Linked DNA regions of Ruminococcus albus AD2013. The protein of the gene in region 1 interacts with the protein of each later gene in a pairwise test. Links are inferred from orthologs where the notes say so. Each region holds a gene or a part of one and is shown on either strand. Other genes may lie near its edges.

What was found.
Region 2: the proteins of N773_RS0116130 (region 1) and rlmB interact in binary tests that used the Escherichia coli proteins (3 or more experiments, as listed by UniProt). The link is inferred for Ruminococcus albus AD2013 from one-to-one orthologs.

The regions. Positions count from the first base shown.
Region 1 is NZ_JAGS01000001.1:3,565,979-3,574,886, forward strand. The notes cover bases 5,995-8,908. They hold N773_RS0116130 (bifunctional ADP-dependent NAD(P)H-hydrate dehydratase/NAD(P)H-hydrate epimerase), read right to left. Parts: upstream 8,290-8,908; coding sequence 6,700-8,289; downstream 5,995-6,699. Other genes in these bases: N773_RS0116120 (hypothetical protein), read left to right, coding at 5,995-6,095; N773_RS0116125 (hypothetical protein), read right to left, coding at 6,152-6,637; acpS (holo-ACP synthase), read right to left, coding at 8,352-8,729; N773_RS0116140 (DUF6106 family protein), read right to left, coding at 8,729-8,908. In the rest of the region: N773_RS0116105 (ABC transporter ATP-binding protein), read right to left, coding at 1-219; N773_RS0116110 (ATP-binding protein), read right to left, coding at 401-1,930; N773_RS0116115 (vWA domain-containing protein), read left to right, coding at 2,439-4,787; more of N773_RS0116120, read left to right, coding at 5,085-5,994. UniProt on the Escherichia coli protein: Bifunctional enzyme that catalyzes the epimerization of the S- and R-forms of NAD(P)HX and the dehydration of the S-form of NAD(P)HX at the expense of ADP, which is converted to AMP.
Region 2 is NZ_JAGS01000001.1:981,368-990,291, forward strand. What follows is about bases 2,466-5,395. They hold rlmB (23S rRNA (guanosine(2251)-2'-O)-methyltransferase RlmB), read right to left. Parts: upstream 4,351-5,395; coding sequence 3,580-4,350; downstream 2,466-3,579. Other genes in these bases: N773_RS0104380 (membrane protein), read right to left, coding at 2,466-3,562; N773_RS0104390 (hypothetical protein), read right to left, coding at 4,464-4,760; N773_RS0104395 (DUF6062 family protein), read right to left, coding at 5,268-5,395. In the rest of the region: N773_RS0104375 (glycoside hydrolase family 10 protein), read right to left, coding at 1-1,077; more of N773_RS0104380, read right to left, coding at 1,160-2,465; more of N773_RS0104395, read right to left, coding at 5,396-5,951; N773_RS0104400 (Imm1 family immunity protein), read left to right, coding at 6,015-6,428; N773_RS0104405 (DNA-3-methyladenine glycosylase family protein), read left to right, coding at 6,434-7,255; N773_RS21045 (PrsW family glutamic-type intramembrane protease), read left to right, coding at 7,270-8,535; N773_RS0104415 (hypothetical protein), read right to left, coding at 8,605-8,924. UniProt on the Escherichia coli protein: Specifically methylates the ribose of guanosine 2251 in 23S rRNA.

The DNA.
Region 1 (8,908 bases):
TGATATTTCACGTCCGTCAAGTTTCACGCTTCCCGAGGTCAGGGTATCCATACCCCCGAGAATATTGAGTATCGTAGTCTTGCCTGCGCCCGAAGCCCCGACGATAACGCAGAACTCGCCCTTCTCTATCTCAAAGGAGGCATCTTTCAGCGCCTGTATCTCGACTTCGCCTGTTTTATAGGTCTTTTTCACGTTTTTGAATTCAACAAAAGCACTCATTCATATTCACCCTTATTGTTAGTTTTACACGAAAATTACTATGCTTGATTATATCATATATTTTGGAAAAAGTAAAGACAAGTCGGCACACGAAATCGTTTTATACATAAAACTACAAAGCAAAGTTTTCACTGCTGTAAAAACAAAAACTCCCCCGTCATATGACAGGGGAGAATAGTATTTATTCCTGTTCAAACTTCAGGCAGTCTTCCAGATTGAGCTCGTACATATTGTTGTATGTAGGCGCAGCAGCGGGCTGTCCGAGCAGTCTGTAGAACTCGTCGGAACCGTACTTCTTGATGAAGTCGGTGGTGTGGCAGTTTACAGTAAGCTCTTCAAGAAGCTTCTTCATAACAGGGCTTTCAGCGCCGTAAGCAGCTTCCATGAATGTGAACATATTCTTCATACCGGACATGGACTGGCTGGTAACGTTCTTGGCACCTGTGAGCAGGTTAGTGAACGCATTCTGGATGATGATGGTACATCTCTGCTTGTTGTCACGGCCCTCGTTGGTGCACTTGTCCATGTAAGCTTCCAGATTATGGATTATCCAGTGCTGGATCTTCTTGTTGGAAGGCGAGATTATACGCGCCTTAACAGCCATATCCAGATTCTTTCTTGTGGTCATGATATGCTCTGCAATGATCTGACGGCAGGAAAGACCCTCGTTGATCTTGATAAGTATATCTTCAAGCTTGGGATGTATCTGTCTGATCATCTTCTCCATCTGGATAGTCGTTCTCATTGTGTAAGTAACGCCGTCCATCAGCAGGTTCATCAGAGCTATAGCTTCTTCGATGTCAGCCTTTCCGGCTCTGTCAACAGCAGCCTGAGTGATGTTGCCGTCCAGCAGATCATCAGGATCATAGATTTCACGCAGCTCGTTGAACTTGCAGTAGAACTCGTAGAACATAGGAGCAACATCGTGATCCTGCAGGTACTGACCTACCAGCTCCAGAGTAACTGCCATGCCTGCACTCTCGTACAGCTGAATCATCTCGGAGAGATCCTCCCACGCACGTGCGGTGATGATCTTGTAGTTGTGTCTGTCGGTAGCGTCTATCTCGTAGAACAGAGTGGGGTGGAGTTCGAGGAATGCTATTATGCTGGGGTGAACACCGCCGTAGTAAGCGTATTCCTTCCAGCAGAGGAATTCAGCATCGATCTCGACCTTCTTGAATCTGTCCCATGTAACTATATCGAATTCGTTAACGGACTTGTTGAACTGAGGGGGGTTACCTGCGGTAACGATTACCCATCCGGGAGGGATCTGGTGCAGACCGAAGATCTTGTACTGCAGGAACTGCAGCATGATAGGTGCAAGAGATTCGGATACGCAGTTGATCTCATCGAGGAACAGAATGCCCTCACGGATGTGAGTCTGCTCCATAGTATAATAAATGTTTGCAATGATCTCCGACATCGTATACTCGGAAACCTTAACATCGGCACCGACGAAGTTTCTCTCAACGATAACAGGCAGACCCATTGCAGATTCTCTGGTCTGGTGAGCCATCGAGTAGGATATCAGGTTAACGCCTGTCTCCTGAGCTATCTGGTCCATGATAGCGGTCTTGCCGATACCGGGAGGTCCGAGCAGGAAGCAGGGTCTCTGATGCTCGATGCTTATCTTGTACTCACCAAACTCATCTTTTTCCAGATAAGCCTTGATAGAATCGAGCACTTGCTGTTTTGCGTCTTTTATGGTCATAAGCAAAAACTCCTTCTTGCACAGAATAGTCAAAAACTATTCCAAAAATTTTCACCTAATATTATACACTATCTCCAAATCCCTGTCAATAGGAAAAATAAATTTCGGAAATGTGACTTACTTTTTTTAATTAAATATATGCAATTTGGCAAGGGGAATTTTATCTCAGAAAAAATGGAAGTATGTGAAAAATCACGATATGCGTCCTACGTCAAATATTGCTTAAAATCAAGTGAAAATATCTGTATCATACAAAAACAGCCAAAACAGGCGGCTATGTTTTAAATGAAGTTCATATAAAGATATTAATGATATGAAAAAATGAAATATGGGTCTGTGATGCAAGTAAAAATCCGACTCGATATTTTGTGTAATATTTCCATAAGAATTGGCTTGAAAATCACCGAATATTGTGATATTATATACATATAAAATTCACTGTTCGCAGATGAATATGTGATAAGGTATATGGTTGGTATGTAAAAATAGGAAGATTGGTGAAGACGCAATGAGAAGACGTCAGGGTAATCCGACAGCCGATGATTTTGTGAAGAGCCTTGACAGAGGTATGCGCAAAAAGCGTATAACTCTGCTTATATTGCTGGGCATATTGGCTGTTGTAGTAGCCACAGTGGCTATTGTCGGTATGAGCATCAGACGAAGCAACAGGATAAATCTGGCGAAAAATGCCATTTCACAGCTGGATATACAGAGTACATACAAAGAGCCCGAGTTCCCTGAAAACGGTGACTGGGACGAGGACGGCCTGATAAATATATCCGAGACACAAGAGGGTACCAGTGTTCAGAACAGTGATTCCGATGGCGACGGTATTTCCGATGGCGACGAGTTAAAACTCGGCACCGACCCACTGGATCCCGATACCGACGGTGATGATATGCTGGACGGTTATGAGATAATCTCAGGCACCAGCCCCAGACTGGATGTTACCGACGGCACCACACCCGATAAATCGAGAGTGGTCGTGGTAGAAAAGGAACTTGACGGATGTAAGCTACACCTCAGCGGAAACCCGAATATAGCAGGTGCTTCTCTCGAAAAGCTTGATCTTTTCGGCATATCATCGAATCCAAGCGTGGTCTCGGCAGTATATGATTACTATTCCGAATATCCCTGCCTTGAGGCCACCATCAGAATAGATGTTGATAAAAACAGGATGAATAAGCTTGGCTGTGATTACAGTGATCTTAAAGTTCTCCACTTTGATGTTGATAAACGCGAGTATACTCCAGTTGAATCCAGACCGGACAGCAAGAAGGGCTATGTTCAGGCGACTATCACCGAGCCCGGCACTTATGTGGTGGGTTGTGATAAGTCTGTGAATGACTCCGCGACAACAAGAGTTGTATTCCTTATCGATAACTCGGGCTCCATGTATCCCAAGGCGCTTTGCCCCACATCTTCCGAGAACGACGTGGATTTCAAACGACTTGATTTTACCGAGTCACTGATAGATAAGTTTAACAGCGATTTCCAAATAGGCATAAGCAAGTTCACGGGAACATATACAAAGATGTGCGGATTTACCAAAGACAGATCTGAGCTGCGGGATGTCCTTAAAAGGATAAGGACCGAGGACGAGGTCTTCGACGGAACTTTCAATCAGACTGCACTTAAAAAGTGTATAAACGAATTCACTGCGACAGGTGACGGAAAGTACATAAATATCATAGTTATGCTTTCCGACGGTGAATCCGATGAGAGAGGTGCAGAGACCATCGAGACCCTTTCTGCACTTGCAAATGAAAAATCTGTAATAGTGCTGACAGTCGGTCTCGGCAGGGATATCGACCGTGCATGGCTTCAGGAGGTCGCATATTCCACGGGCGGAAAGTACTACTCGGCGTCGGACGCTTCTGCTCTTGATGATGTTTATAAGCAGATCGTTACTACGCTCAACTACGATATAGTTACATACTCCGATTCCAGCGACGATGTTACGGGTTATTCACTTTACAATACGGGCTTTGATCCTGTAAGGAACGGATTTGCTTTCAAGAATTTCAGGACTACTACCAGCGCCAGTGTTGATTTTGGCATGGCAGTCATGGCAAGAGACTGGTATCTCGGCAATGTGCAGATGTCCCTTGGCGATATCTCCCCCGCAGACCCCTCTATGCAGAAAAGCGATGCCGCAGGTTATGACCTCAGGGACACAGTCACAGGCAAGGCTTATGATGAGAGAAAGCCGCTGAGTGCTGTATCTACCGAAATATTCAGGCACCATTATTCAAAGGTCACCGAGTATATCGACTATAGATCAAAGGGCGATACCCTTATGGTGATGAATAATTATCGTAAGGATGCAGAAAACAAGGGCTGGAAGATAGACAAGCGTAAGATAGAGGCGGGCAATCTTCCGTGGTCAAAGGTCGAACTGCTTTCACTTGATATAGCAGAGGGTATAGATAAGATAGCAAAAGGCTATAACGAAGACGATGCACAGCTATGTGCGGCACTTTACAGGCTAAATGCTCTCAGGTGGGATGATGAAGCAGATGAATATAACCTTACCAGCGGCGACGATGGCTTCAATACGCTGTGTAATCAGCTGAGTCTGGGCGTACCTGTGGTAACTACTATAGACGATACACATACAGTCAATACCATAGGGCTTATAAGGGATTCAAACTGCCACAGAAAGTATATCCTTAGAGTTTACGATAATAATTATCCCGAAAAGATCAAGGAACTTTACCTCGAAAAGAGACCCATTGCCAAGGTTGATATCGATGTTGACGGCAATATTAAAGCAGGAGAGCAGAGCTTTGCCTATGTTGCCACCTATGAGGGTAAGACCGTGGGTGTTTCGTTTTCAAGCGTTGCAGAACACTGATAAAATATATCAGCATGGATCGTCGTGTTGATGTTATCTGATATTACACCGATTATTTGTTGTGTCAGCGGGATGAGCGGATCTTTTTAAAATTTGAAACCAACACCTGCCCTCGCCTGATGCGGGGGCATTTTCTTGCTCGCACTGTAATCGTTATCAGTGCAAAATTGCCGCAAAACTCTGTGAATATTGTGAAAAACTAACATTGAAAAGCTTTGTGAAAAGTGTTATAATACAAATGTAATCAGTCAGACCCGTGCAAAGTCTACGGGTATATAATATGGAGGGTATAAAAAAATGAAAAAGATACTTGCAATGACTCTCGCACTCACCATGACATCGCTGATGTTCGCATCCTGCGGCAAAAAGGACGATAAGAGTGAGCCCGAGAAAAAAACTACCACTACTACCACTGCTGAGACCGAAGCACCTGCAGAGGCTACTCCCGCTGAGGATGAAGCACCTGCTGAGACTACTCCCGAGGAGGACGCAGCTGCCAAAGTAGATAATTCTAATTGGAAGCCGCTGTCCGCAATTGCAGATTCTCTTGAGTGCTACGACAACGCATCTCTCACATTCGCGGCAGACAGCGATGTTTCAGGCATCATCACTACTTTCTATGAGGGCACAGATGAAGTTAAGCCCGGCGAAGATGGCTATAAGGGCGATGAGGCTAAGATCAACTTCTCCGTACAGGAAGTTGCAGGCATACCTATGCTCAAGTGCGACGAGGAGATCTACGACACCGAGGATACCGCAAACAACGGTCATAAGATACTGAAGATCAAAACGGATATGAACAAGCTCTTCGCTTCTCAGCCCGAGCTGATGGACGATATCTTCACGATCAAGGTGGAACTGGTAGCTATTGCCAAAGATCAGGCGGTTTATGATAATGGGCTCGGACCTGTTACCGTAGCTTGGTACGGCGGTGCGATGGGCTCCAATAATAATGGTGAATGGGCAGGCAATACAGCTACCATAGAAATGGCTTCCGATTCGGGCGAAGGCTGGTGCAACCAGTGGGCACACACCGTTACCACAGCAAGAATAGGTATCTCGGAGAATGCTAAGTTCAACCACGAGTACGAGACCAACTACACTACCGTTATGGCATGGGTGGTAAAGAACGATATCGATCTCTACATCGCGGATATCGTATTTGAAGATGATGCAGGCAACGTTATAAAGGTTCCCGAGGGTGCTATCCCCGGCGGTGCTTCCTATGAGAAGGAAGAACTGGTTGATGCTGACTCCGATGGTATCATCGAGTATGATGAAGACGGCAAAGTTGTTCTTGAAAAATAAAAACGCAGTTTTTAAGGCACTTCCATTGTGGGAGTGCCTTTTTGTTATCCTCGCTTTTATCTGAAATGTACTGTCAGTGAATTTTCTACTTCCAGCTCCGTCAGTTCTCCGTCCCTGACTTTTGCTGAAAACTTTTGTCCTGCTGTCTCGCCTGTTTCCACGGTGTATTTTCCGCTTTTGGTACAGCTTACGTCTCTGCCTTCGATGAGAGTGTCAACAGCACCTGCCATAAGCGGCATCAGTCCGTATTCGGGCAGTGACGCTTTACCGCATTGGTATTTCAGATCATTCATCTCCATAATGCAGCTTTCGCTGTCATAAGTGATTTTCAGTCCTGCAAGGTTTTCGGGCTCTGTGAATCCGCATTCCCACGTACCCTCACCGCCCCGCCGAAGCTCTGCCTTGTATTCTCTTCCGAAAAGGGTTATATCAGCCGATCTGTCTATATCTCCGCTGAGTTTCTCAGGCTTTGCCGATGTCCTCTCAGCACCGCATCCCGTCAATAACGCTGCCGCTATAAGCGGTATGAACCTCATTTTCAATGCTATCCCTCCAAAAAAGGCGGCTCTCCTTGAAGAAGAACCGCCTGTATTGTTGGTGTATATCAGTCCTCGCCGCCTTCGAGATGTTTCAGGAAGAATGGCAGATAAGCAAGAATATCCCTTGTAAGTATACCACGTTCGGAACGCTTCGTGCTCAGCACCTCTGCCGCCCTGCCCATCACCATGCAGGCAAGTATGCAGTTTATCAGCGATGAACGCTTTGTCTGTGCCGTAAGCGAAGCTATAAGACCTGCAAGCATATCCCCTGAGCCGCCCTTTGAGAGCGCCGTGCTGCCCGCAGTGATGACTTCTGTCCTGTCTGCACAGCATACAATGGTCTCAGATGACTTTGCTACTACCGTGATACCGTATTTCTTTGAAAGGTCGTAGGTATATTTCAGCCTGTCTGCAAGTACTTCCTCCTGAGATACTCCGCAGAGCCTTGCCAGCTCTCCGGGGTGAGGAGTGAGTATCACCGTTGACTGTTTCTTCGATAGTACATCTATATTCGGGACAAGGGAATTTATTCCGTCTGCGTCAAGTATAACGGGTACGGGAGATTTTTCGATCAGTTCGGCTACCAGTTTTTCGGTTTCGGGAGTATGACCCAGACCGCAGCCAAGCAGCAGTGCTTTGGCATCTGCAAGACTATCCAGTATTGCAGGAACGTTATCCGAGGTCATGTAGCCGTCAGCGTCAGCTTTCATCTCGTTGAAAGTGCACTCGTACAGATTAGCCGCAAGTGAGTCTATGACCTTGCCTGTAGAGCAGACCTCCACCAGACCGACGCCCATTCTCATGGCTGCGGTGGCGGATATGCCTGCGGCACCTATATACCTTCTGCAGCCGCATACACATACCAGCTTGCCGAAAGTGCCCTTGTGAGCCCATGGCTTTCGTGATGTGAGGAACTTCTTGCCGAGCTGCTGATCGTCCAGCATACTTGCTTTGGCGTATATCTCGTTTGCCATTATCGGGTCATCGGACATAGCTGCCGCCGGGATACCTATATCCTCAACTCTTATATATCCGCAGAAATACTTTCCGGGAGAAAGGAGCATACCCAGTTTCTTTGCGTGCATAGTAACAGTAACGTCTGCCTGCACAGCCAGTACGCCCGCCTGACCGCTCCTTGCGTCTACACCCGAGGGTATATCGCAGGCGATAACACGTTTGGCGTAGGTATTCAGTTTTATGAACAGAGGCTGAAGGTCTCTTTCGATCTCGCCTGTAAAGCCTGTGCCGAAGATGGCGTCAACGATGATGGTCGCATTGTCTATTGCCTCAGCCCAGGGGTGAGTGTTGTCGCCGTCATAGAACATTACATCGATATCCTTGTTCAGCGAATCGAAAGCTTTGATGGCAGCGGGTGTTGTGGGTTTTCCGCAGCAAAGCACGATCTTTGTGCTGATTCCTGACCTGTGCAGATGATTTGCGGCTACAAGACCGTCGCCGCCGTTGTTGCCCTTGCCTGCCAGTATAAGTACTTCGGGAGTATCGGGCTGACCTTCAACCATGGTTTCATGCATTACGTGAGAAGCAAGCTTTTCACCCGCGGTCGCCATCAGCTGTGAAGCGGGAACGCCCAGTTCCTCAGAACGCTTTTCGCAGGTCTTCATCTGTTCAACTGTAAGTATCCTGTCCTTTATCATATCCATTCCTCCTTAGAAAGCGGTATTTCCGCAAGATTTTTTATTATGTATGCTCCGTATGCTCAGCTCTCTTTCGGAAAAGCTATCACTACTGCCGAAGCATAATCTTTTGTATGAGTTATGGAGAGAGAGAAATCCAGACCTCTCTCCTCAGCGATCCTCTCGGCATTGCCTGTAAGTTCGAGATGAGGGCAGCCCAGTTCGTCCCTGACCACCGCCGCTTCATTCAGCTCGAACCCCCTGACGCCTGTACCAAGGCTTTTTGAGAATGCTTCCTTAGCCGCCCAGGCTCCTGCCATGCTCTCGGCAGGGTCGCGGAATTTTCTGAAGTACTCCTTTTCGGCTTCGGAATAAACCCTGTTCACAAAGCTTTCACGCTGACAGCTTTTGCGTATACGATCTACCTCCACAAGGTCTGTACCTACCGTGAAAGCTGCCATTACTCAAAGTCCTCCGACTTTTCGGATACATTCACTTTTGAACGTATCGTGCGGGGCAGATGTGTCTTTATCACCCCGAGCATACCATCATCGGGGGTGAATATAAGCCTTACATCACCCAGATCGGGGTGCTTTACGTCCATGAACCAGTCGGTTATCTCGGGGTTCATAGCCGAAGC
Region 2 (8,924 bases), 2.6 Mb from region 1 along the record:
ATCTATCTGACGGGCAATTATTCCTGTGTTGTCAGTAAACTCGACATCCTGACCGATCTTATACACAGCCAGACCTATATCAAGAGCGACGCTTCCTTTACTGCACATTTTCTGCCACTCATCAAGTGTACTCTTGAAAGGCTTGACAGTGTTTTCGTAACCGAAATATATCTGTGGTATTATTCTGTCACAGTACCCTTCCTCATTTATCCACTTTTCCACATCTGCATAAAGTTTGTAATAATTATTTTCCATATTCCCCTGCGGTGATATACTGACCTCTATTCGTTTATCGACTGACTTGACACTCTCATATATCCCGCGGCACATTTCAGAGATATTATCCCTGCGCCATTCATCAAGAGTACTGCCCATTCCTCTTTCAGCGAAGCACTTAGCATCAAATTCGCTGTCGGTTGTCGGATAGAAATAATCATCGTAATGTATACCGTCAACATTGTAATTTTCGGCTATCTCATATGCACCATCAGCGATCAGCTCACGTACCTCCTTGTAAGCAGGATCTAGCCACAGATGACTGTCCTCATCGACAGAACTCACCTTGTCATCACCCTTTTTAAACCATTCAGCTGTTTGAAAGCCTGTAAAGTTTATTAGCTTGTCTGCTGTTTGCAAACGAAGAGGATTTATCCATGCATGAACCGAAAGGTCATGTTCATGAGCTGTTTCGCAGATTATTTCAAGAGGGTCATAATCTCCGCAGAGATACTCCGATGGTGGAAACAGAGCCGAATCATATATTGCGTCCCCGAATGGTCTTACATGAACGTAAATAGTGTTGCATCCAAGGTCGGCTATCTCGGAACAAGCGATATCAAAAGTTGAACGGAAATCATCAGCATTATCTGCCGAAAGTATGGGTGCGAGGTCTATATAGGATATCCACATTCCTTTACGGCGATCATAGTTCAGCGGCGTATAAGCATCGTATTCGGTGGAAGCAGCTTCAAGCCCCGGGGACGGCGATTGTATGCGTTCGTATATTTTCGTATTCTGTGGTATATCTGTGGTACAGCCTGAAAGCATTATGACAATCGTAAGCAGTATCTTTTTCATTTGCATCACTCCCGCATAAAATGTATGCGAAAAATACTGCTCATATTACAAAAATACCGCCGGCGAACCGACGGTATTGATATCAGATTTTTTTGCTTCCAAGCATCGCAAGCATTATACCCGCAAATACCAGATGATAAACGATTATCAGTGTTGGTGTTATCTGCGCGAATGTACCAAGAAGCATCGAGATAAGGCATATAGCAGCTCCAAGTGCCACTGAGCCGACCTGAATTGCGATACCAAGCTGAGCCGCAGATCTTATCTTCTTTACCCCGGTTATCAACATGGCAAATGACGGAAAACTTCCGCTGCACATCATCGGCGAAGATTCACGCTCGTTGAATCCGACTTCGTTTTCATATTCCTTGTGATACCTGAAAGGTAGCATCTTTATAGAACCGTTGTCGAGGTCAAAAAGACTTTCAAGAAACTCTTGTGTGAGGAAGCCGTCCACATTTCTGACAACGGTGACAACACCTTCTTTTTCAAGTGCCTGCATCCATTTTGTAACTGAAATAGATGGTGTGATTTTCAGAACAAACATTGTACATATCACACCGGATATGGACAGATAAAGTATCACATTGCCCTTACCGTATTCAGCTTCTTTTGAAACAGGTGGCAGACCGTCAATTGAATGATCTTCCATATGCTGTCTTGTGCCGAGAAGTACTCTTTTATTATCTATCCAGCCCGATAACCCTCTTTCGTCCTCATAGATATAGCTTTCTACGGGATAAAGCATATCAAGCTTGCCTTTGAGTATTTTATAGAACGAATTCTTAAGAACACTGTCCGAACGAAAAACCAGGCTTGAAGCCAAAAGTATACATTCATCCAGCGGTTCGGTGGAAAGAAGTTTAAGATTTATAAGATCAACGCTTTCCTTCGGGAAAAGATGAACTGCATCTACCATTACAGAATTTGTATCAGAAAATTCCTCAACGGCGCTGTAACCAAGTATTACCGAAGAATACTGCAGATATTTGTTGGTTGCCTTGCTTATCGGTAAATTAACAGCCAGTATCAGCGATAGCGAAGAACACATTGTTACAGTTCCCGAAAAAGCAGCAAGAGCCACATAAATTTTATCTACGCTTGAACCTGCGTGCTTGTCACAGATAAAAGAGAGAAGACCCGTTAAAAGTCCTGCAATAAGTATTATAGGTGCAGAGTATTTTGCAAATCTGTCTGACACATCGGGGGCATAGCTGTTTTTTATGAAATCCTCGATAAAGCTCGTCTTGCGCATAGCAGCCATATTGGCGTTCACAGGCACAGCTCCCCTGCCGAGATTCACAGCAGTGCTTCCGTCAACGCTTTTAACAGCGTATCTTTCGAAATCACCTGCGATGTATCTGAAATTCTTTTCTGTACGCTGTACAGTCATCATTTTGCCGAGAGTATTGAATATCAGACCCATGATAGCAGCCGAAACATATACATGGTAATAGCCGTCGCGTACAGAATCGGGTTCAAACAGAGTTGCTATCCCCGCGATGACAGAAACAAATATCCCTACTGCTGCGATCGAATCATTATCCGGCTTTCTCAGGAACATATTTTTCAGACCTGCAGTCATGACCGAATAAGAAACTCCAAGTGCCAGCAGACCCATTATCGTATTTGAAAACAGGAACGCTGATGGTGATACCGACCTGTCAAATATTCTTATAACAGGAAATTCCAGATCATTTGCAACGGTTATAAGCAAACTTGAAAGACCTGTAAACAGAAGCACGCACAATCTGAGAAACAGATTGCTTTTTATCTGAAGTATATCGTTCAGGACTTTAGGTGCCTCATCGTAGTTTTCAAACTCTTTCTGACCATAAGATATCTTTTTATGTTTGCCGATCTCAGCAGCTTCGTCATCGTCCATACTGTCAAGTACAAAGCTTTCTACTTTCGACTTCCTGTGCCTTTCCAGTTCTGCCGAACGGCTGTCATAATCGTCTACGGTCGCGTTATCCATAGTATTTTCTTCATCGGAAATATCATCAAGGTATTTGCTTTGAGGAATGATCTTTCCTTCGAGACCAAACTTAATATCCTTAACGCTTGTACGCCTTACCGGTTCAGCAGACAGCTCACCATTTTTATCGATATTTACATTCTTTTCCGAAAGCTTGCTGATCTTTCTCGCATTCCTCATTGCCAGGTCTTCATCTATAGGACTAGCATTATCAAGAAGATCGTCTGACATTAAAAGGTCGTCACTTCTTTGAGATGATGCCACAGCTTTTTTGATGACTGCATCGTCAGCACTTTTTTCGGAAGATGTATTATCAGGGACATCATGATCCTTTCCAGCTGTTCTATCGGAACGAATATCCGGGATAACAGCGGCAGGATTTTTATTCTCAGGCTTTGAGAAGCTTATATCGAAGTTATCAGGATCATCAGCCTTGGGTCTGTTATTTGTTTTGTGTTTATTGCTGTATTCCGACAAAATATCGTCGATGGAATATTTATCAGCCAATCCATATCACTCCCAATCTACTTGATGGCGCGTTGGCGCACTATCTCATACATAAAGATTCCCGCGGCAACAGAAGCGTTAAGCGAGGTTATCTTGCCCGCCATCGGCAGGCTGAGAAGCATATCGCATTTTTCTTTCATAAGTCTTCCCATGCCGAAGCCCTCAGAACCTACAACAAGCCCGATAGGACCGCGAAGATCAGCACCGGAATAGTTTTCACCTGCACCGTCTGTTCCATAGATCCAAATGCCTTGTTTTTTCAGTTCATCAACTGCCGCAGCAAGATTTGGTACTCTTGCAACAGGCAGCCAGCTTGCTGCACCTGCAGAAGTCTTGAATACCGTATGGTTCAGCGAAGCGCTTCTTCTCTTAGGTATGATTATACCATGAGCGCCCGCAGCCTCGGCTGTACGTATTATAGCACCGAGATTATGCGGATCTTCGATCTCGTCACATATTATTATGAAAGGATCTTCACCCTTCTTTTCAGCGATAGCGAGAATATCCTCGACTTCCACATACTCAGCACAGGCACCCACAGCTATAACGCCCTGATGTGCCGCACCGCCTGCCATGTAATCGAGCTTGACTTCCCTGACCTGCTTTACGGGTATATCCCTTTCCTTGGCAAGTTTCAGTATCAGCGATATTGAACCTTTAGCTTCCGGATTCACGAAGATCATATCAATAAGCTTATCGGCTTTCAGTGCCTCGATAACGGGATTTCTTCCAAGGATAAGCTCTTCGTCACGCTTATTTTCGGTAGTGTTATTTCTGTCTTTATTCATAATCAAAAATCCTTTTTCAAACAACAGTTATTACGTATTATAGCACAAAAATCCTCAAAAGCCAATAGTTTCCGAGGATTTTTTGCAATTTAAACAAATAGCATATAGGATTTTTAGAAAATATGTGCGCTATCATAAAGCAAAAGAACAACTACCATCACCGAAATAACTACAGCGCCGAGGAGCACAGCCGGAAGTGTTTTAAGGGTTTTGCTATGGTGACTTTTACAGCAGCTTTCTCTGCTTTCCATTTCATCAGTCAGCTTTTGAAGAAACTCACCTGCCACGACCTTAGGTTCGGTTTCCGAAAATAGTTCACAGTTTGAGTTCACGAACAAAAGTGCTCTTTCAAAATATTCATTGTTCGTACACTTAATTTCAATAATCTGCTTGTTAACGCCTTTTATCACCTTTCAGACATCTCCTTACCATTGATTTTCACATTAATGTCCGATAGAATGTACTTCTCAACAATTTGCTGTTGAAAAGTTGAAAACTCATTTCATGTTCCAACATTTTCAAACCAAAACTGTTGAAAAAGCTGTTGAAAAGGTTGAAAATCATGAAAATTTCCGAGGTTTTCAACATTGGTTAATTTTGTTGAAAAATATACTCAAGGACAAAAATATGTACATCAGGTGAAAACGAAGACTTCAGAAACTCTTATTTATGCCGTAAACTATTACTATTCTATGAATGCCGCAACATTTCGGCAAAGCATAAAAACTGTATTCCCTAATTTCCAGGTATTTTCGGAGAGTGTTAATTTGTTAGGCTATTTACGGGCTTATATATCCATAAAAATGTACTCGTTTTACTCTGTCGGGCAAATAACACTCATCTCTGAAAGTCTGTACAATATTATGTATTTTTATTCAGCTGGAAAGCTAAAAGAAAAATTACATTCTGTTACGAAATTATCGTGTTGTCAGAAACTTTATCGCTCTCTCGATTGAATCCTTGGAATTGCCCCAGTCGGCATCACTTCCGTTGTTACGGTAGTCGTACATATTGCAGTAATGGGTGACATCTTTTTCAAGTTCAGCCAGATATTTTTCTGTCAGAGAAGCACAGGCTTCCTTGAAACCAGCCTGTATCTTCTTGCTCATCTTATCCTCGCAGGCGGAGACAAGCATATCATAATGTGGCAGACAAAGCATTTCCTGCTCGGCAAACAGCTGACGGAATTCGCTTTCCTGTTCGTAGAGTTCGAAAAGTGTAACCATTATCCGAGACATTCCCCACTCTATCTTATTGCAGACGAAACAATCGTTATTCACTGCGGAAACACGCTTCTGCTTGGCTGACTTTCCCTCGAAGATGCTCTGCCTTTTAAGGACATTCTTCTGGAGTGACTGTAAATGTGTTGACAGCATAAGCGCCAGTGAAAGACGGTTCTTGCAGGCACGCATCTGCTCGAAATGAGTTTTGCAGAAGCCCTGTTTATTAGTTTCTATACGTACATCGGGCTCCATCATGGCGGCACCCATGATATAGTCTATGGTTCGCTGTTCAAGAGTATCGCGCAGTCTGCATATCGGACAGCCGCATTTCGGCTCGAATATTTCGGTAACGGGTATGGTAAGTATACTTTCTCTCATCAAAAAACTTCCTTTCGCATATAAGCAAAAAATATCTTGAAAAATATTCCATAATATAGTATAATGTATTTTAATGAAATTTGCAAGTGTCTTATAAAAGGTGAAGCTATGCGCATTAGTTACGAAAAAGGTGACATCACTCTCTCCGATATCAATGAAGTTATCTCGCTGATATTAAGTCTTTCCGAAAAAGGAATGGCTGAGATATGGATAAGCGAAGATAGTACAGATTATCCTGCCCTTGCCGTGCTCGTCAACCGCAGATATGCCTGTCTGAACTATTTCGGGGATGATGATGGCGATATGTATATGTCACGCTGTGATGAAAACATCGAAGTCACATTTAACCCCGGCGGTATCGAATGGACAGCCCCTGCGGACGCTGTTGTTTCAATTGAAATCGCTTTTGCTTGCATAAGACAATTCTGCGAAAACTATAAACTGCCCGACTGTATAGAATGGCAGTACGGAGTGTGAACATAATGGACTACAAAATAGACGGCAAAGATATACTGCTCTGTCAGGCTGATTTTGATCTTGACCAGACCCTTGACTGCGGTCAGGCGTTCAGGTGGGAAAAGACTGACGAAAACACCTACAGTGGAGCATTTTTAAATAAGAAACTGGTTATTAGCTGTGAGAACGGCGCTGATGTTTTCAAGCTTCACGATACCACCGAGGAAGACTTTCTTTCTTTATGGGCAGATTATTTCGATCTTTCCACTGATTACAGTGAACTTAAAAGGCGTTTTTCCGAGGACGAGACCCTCTCCAAAGCCTGCAGATACGCAAGCGGTATACGAATACTCCGTCAGGACAGCTGGGAGGCGCTTTCCTCTTTCATAATCAGCCAGAATAATAATATCCCCCGCATAAAAGGGATAATAGGACGGCTTTGCGAACACTGCGGCGGCTATCCCGCATGGCAGGAACTCACCGAGGAGACCGAGGAGAGCCTTGCTTATCTCCGTGCGGGATTCAGGGCAAAATACCTTGTTGACGCAGTGCAGAAGATACGAAGCGGTACCATAGACCTCGAAAAGATACGAAGTATGGATATCGAATGTGCTCGTAAACTTTTGCAGACCATCAAAGGCGTAGGCCCCAAGGTTGCCGAATGTGCACTGCTCTTCGGATTTTATCGTACAGAAGCTTTTCCGATAGATGTATGGGTCAAACGAGTTATGGCAAACTGGTATCCCAATGGTCTCCCTGAATGTACAAAAGGATACGAGGGCATAGCGCAGCAGTATCTTTTCCATTATATAAGAACTTCTGAGGAAGCAGCTGCTTCACTGAAATAAAGGAGGAAATTTGATTGACATTAGCTCTTATTGGTATCGCATTGATACCTACCATAATTATTTTTTCTGCGGTGCTGAAAAAGACACCGACTGTAAAAAAAGAACCCTTTAAAAGAGTTACTAAAGTATTCATTAAGAGTGCACTATCAACTATAATCGCTGCAATATTAGAAGTTATTGGTGCGGTTATAGTGGCTGTTGCATATAGTTCCGACGCAGATAAAATAGCAAGTATGTCCGGATTTTTTATACTTTGCCTGTTCGTTATCGGTCCATCAGAGGAAGCCTGCAAATATTTCACATTCAAGCGAAATATCTTTAATGACAGACAGTTTGATCATACCTATGACGGCATAGTTTATGGCGCAGCCGCAGCTCTTGGTTTTGCTACCCTGGAGAATGTACTTTATGTATTGCAGTATGGTGCTCTGACAGGGCTTTTCAGGGCGGTACTTTCAGTTCCTCTCCATGCGTTCACAGGAATTTTAATGGGTTACAATTTCGGTATCTCTAAATACATAAAGTACAATAATCTAATAAATGCAGTAAATAATAAAAATCCTCAGCGGCGCGCATTTCTTATTTCGGTCGTAGTACATGGTATGTTCGACTTCCTTCTGTTTGCAACCAAAGCAACTGATGCTCCCGAAAACTTCGAATATGTAGCTATCGCAGGAGTTATCGGTATTATGATATTTGTATATGTGCTGATGTTTAAGACCATCAATAAAGCAAGCAAACAGGATCTCATCATATACGGTGAATATTACTACCAGCACCTGAACGGTCAGTTGCAGGATATGGTCGGAAAAACGAATGAGAAAGGTGCCGTATTTGTAGCCACAGAAACTATACCAAACTATACCACAAATACGAATGGATACCAACCGAATGCGATGTCAGGTCAGCCTGTTGCATGGCAGTACGGTCAGCAGGCAAACAATAATTATCAGCAGCCGGGAGGTTATCCTTACGGAAACACACAGAACGGTCAGTACGGCTATCAGCCGCACAACACCTATCAGCAGCCTAATAACGTCAATCCTTACAGTAACGGACAGTACAGATATCCTACTCAAAATACATATCAACCTCAGCAAAATACATATCAGCCCCAGCAAAACGGTACCTACGGACAGTCATATGATCCAGTCCGCCCGATGTACACACCGACACAGGCTCAACCTCAGCCCGCTGAAACGATAAAATTCTGTACCGAGTGTGGAAACAGGCTGACTACGGATTCAAAATTTTGTCCCGTCTGCGGAAACAGAATATAAACACAAATAAAGGCATGAGTATTATGGTAAACTCATGCCTTTATTCTGTCAATTTATACTTGCAATAGTCTACCTGTATCTGCTGTCGACCTGCCATGGCATTGGCTCAAGCATCACTACTACAGGAATTTCACACGAAGAATATGTTATGCTGTCATCACTTGCATGGATACTTCCCTTATCGACAATGCCCTCGTCCTCAAGCTGTCGGAGACATTCAAGCATCTTCTCTTTTTTGCCTCCGGTATCCATTGCCTTGAAGTCTTCGGACGCCTGCAGTTCATTTATCTTGTTTCTTGCAGAATCCATTTTTTTCAGTTCTTTATCGGTAAAGCTCTCGTAAACAAATATCTCCGCGGTGTTTGTTCTGTGTTCGGTAGTACCGTCGA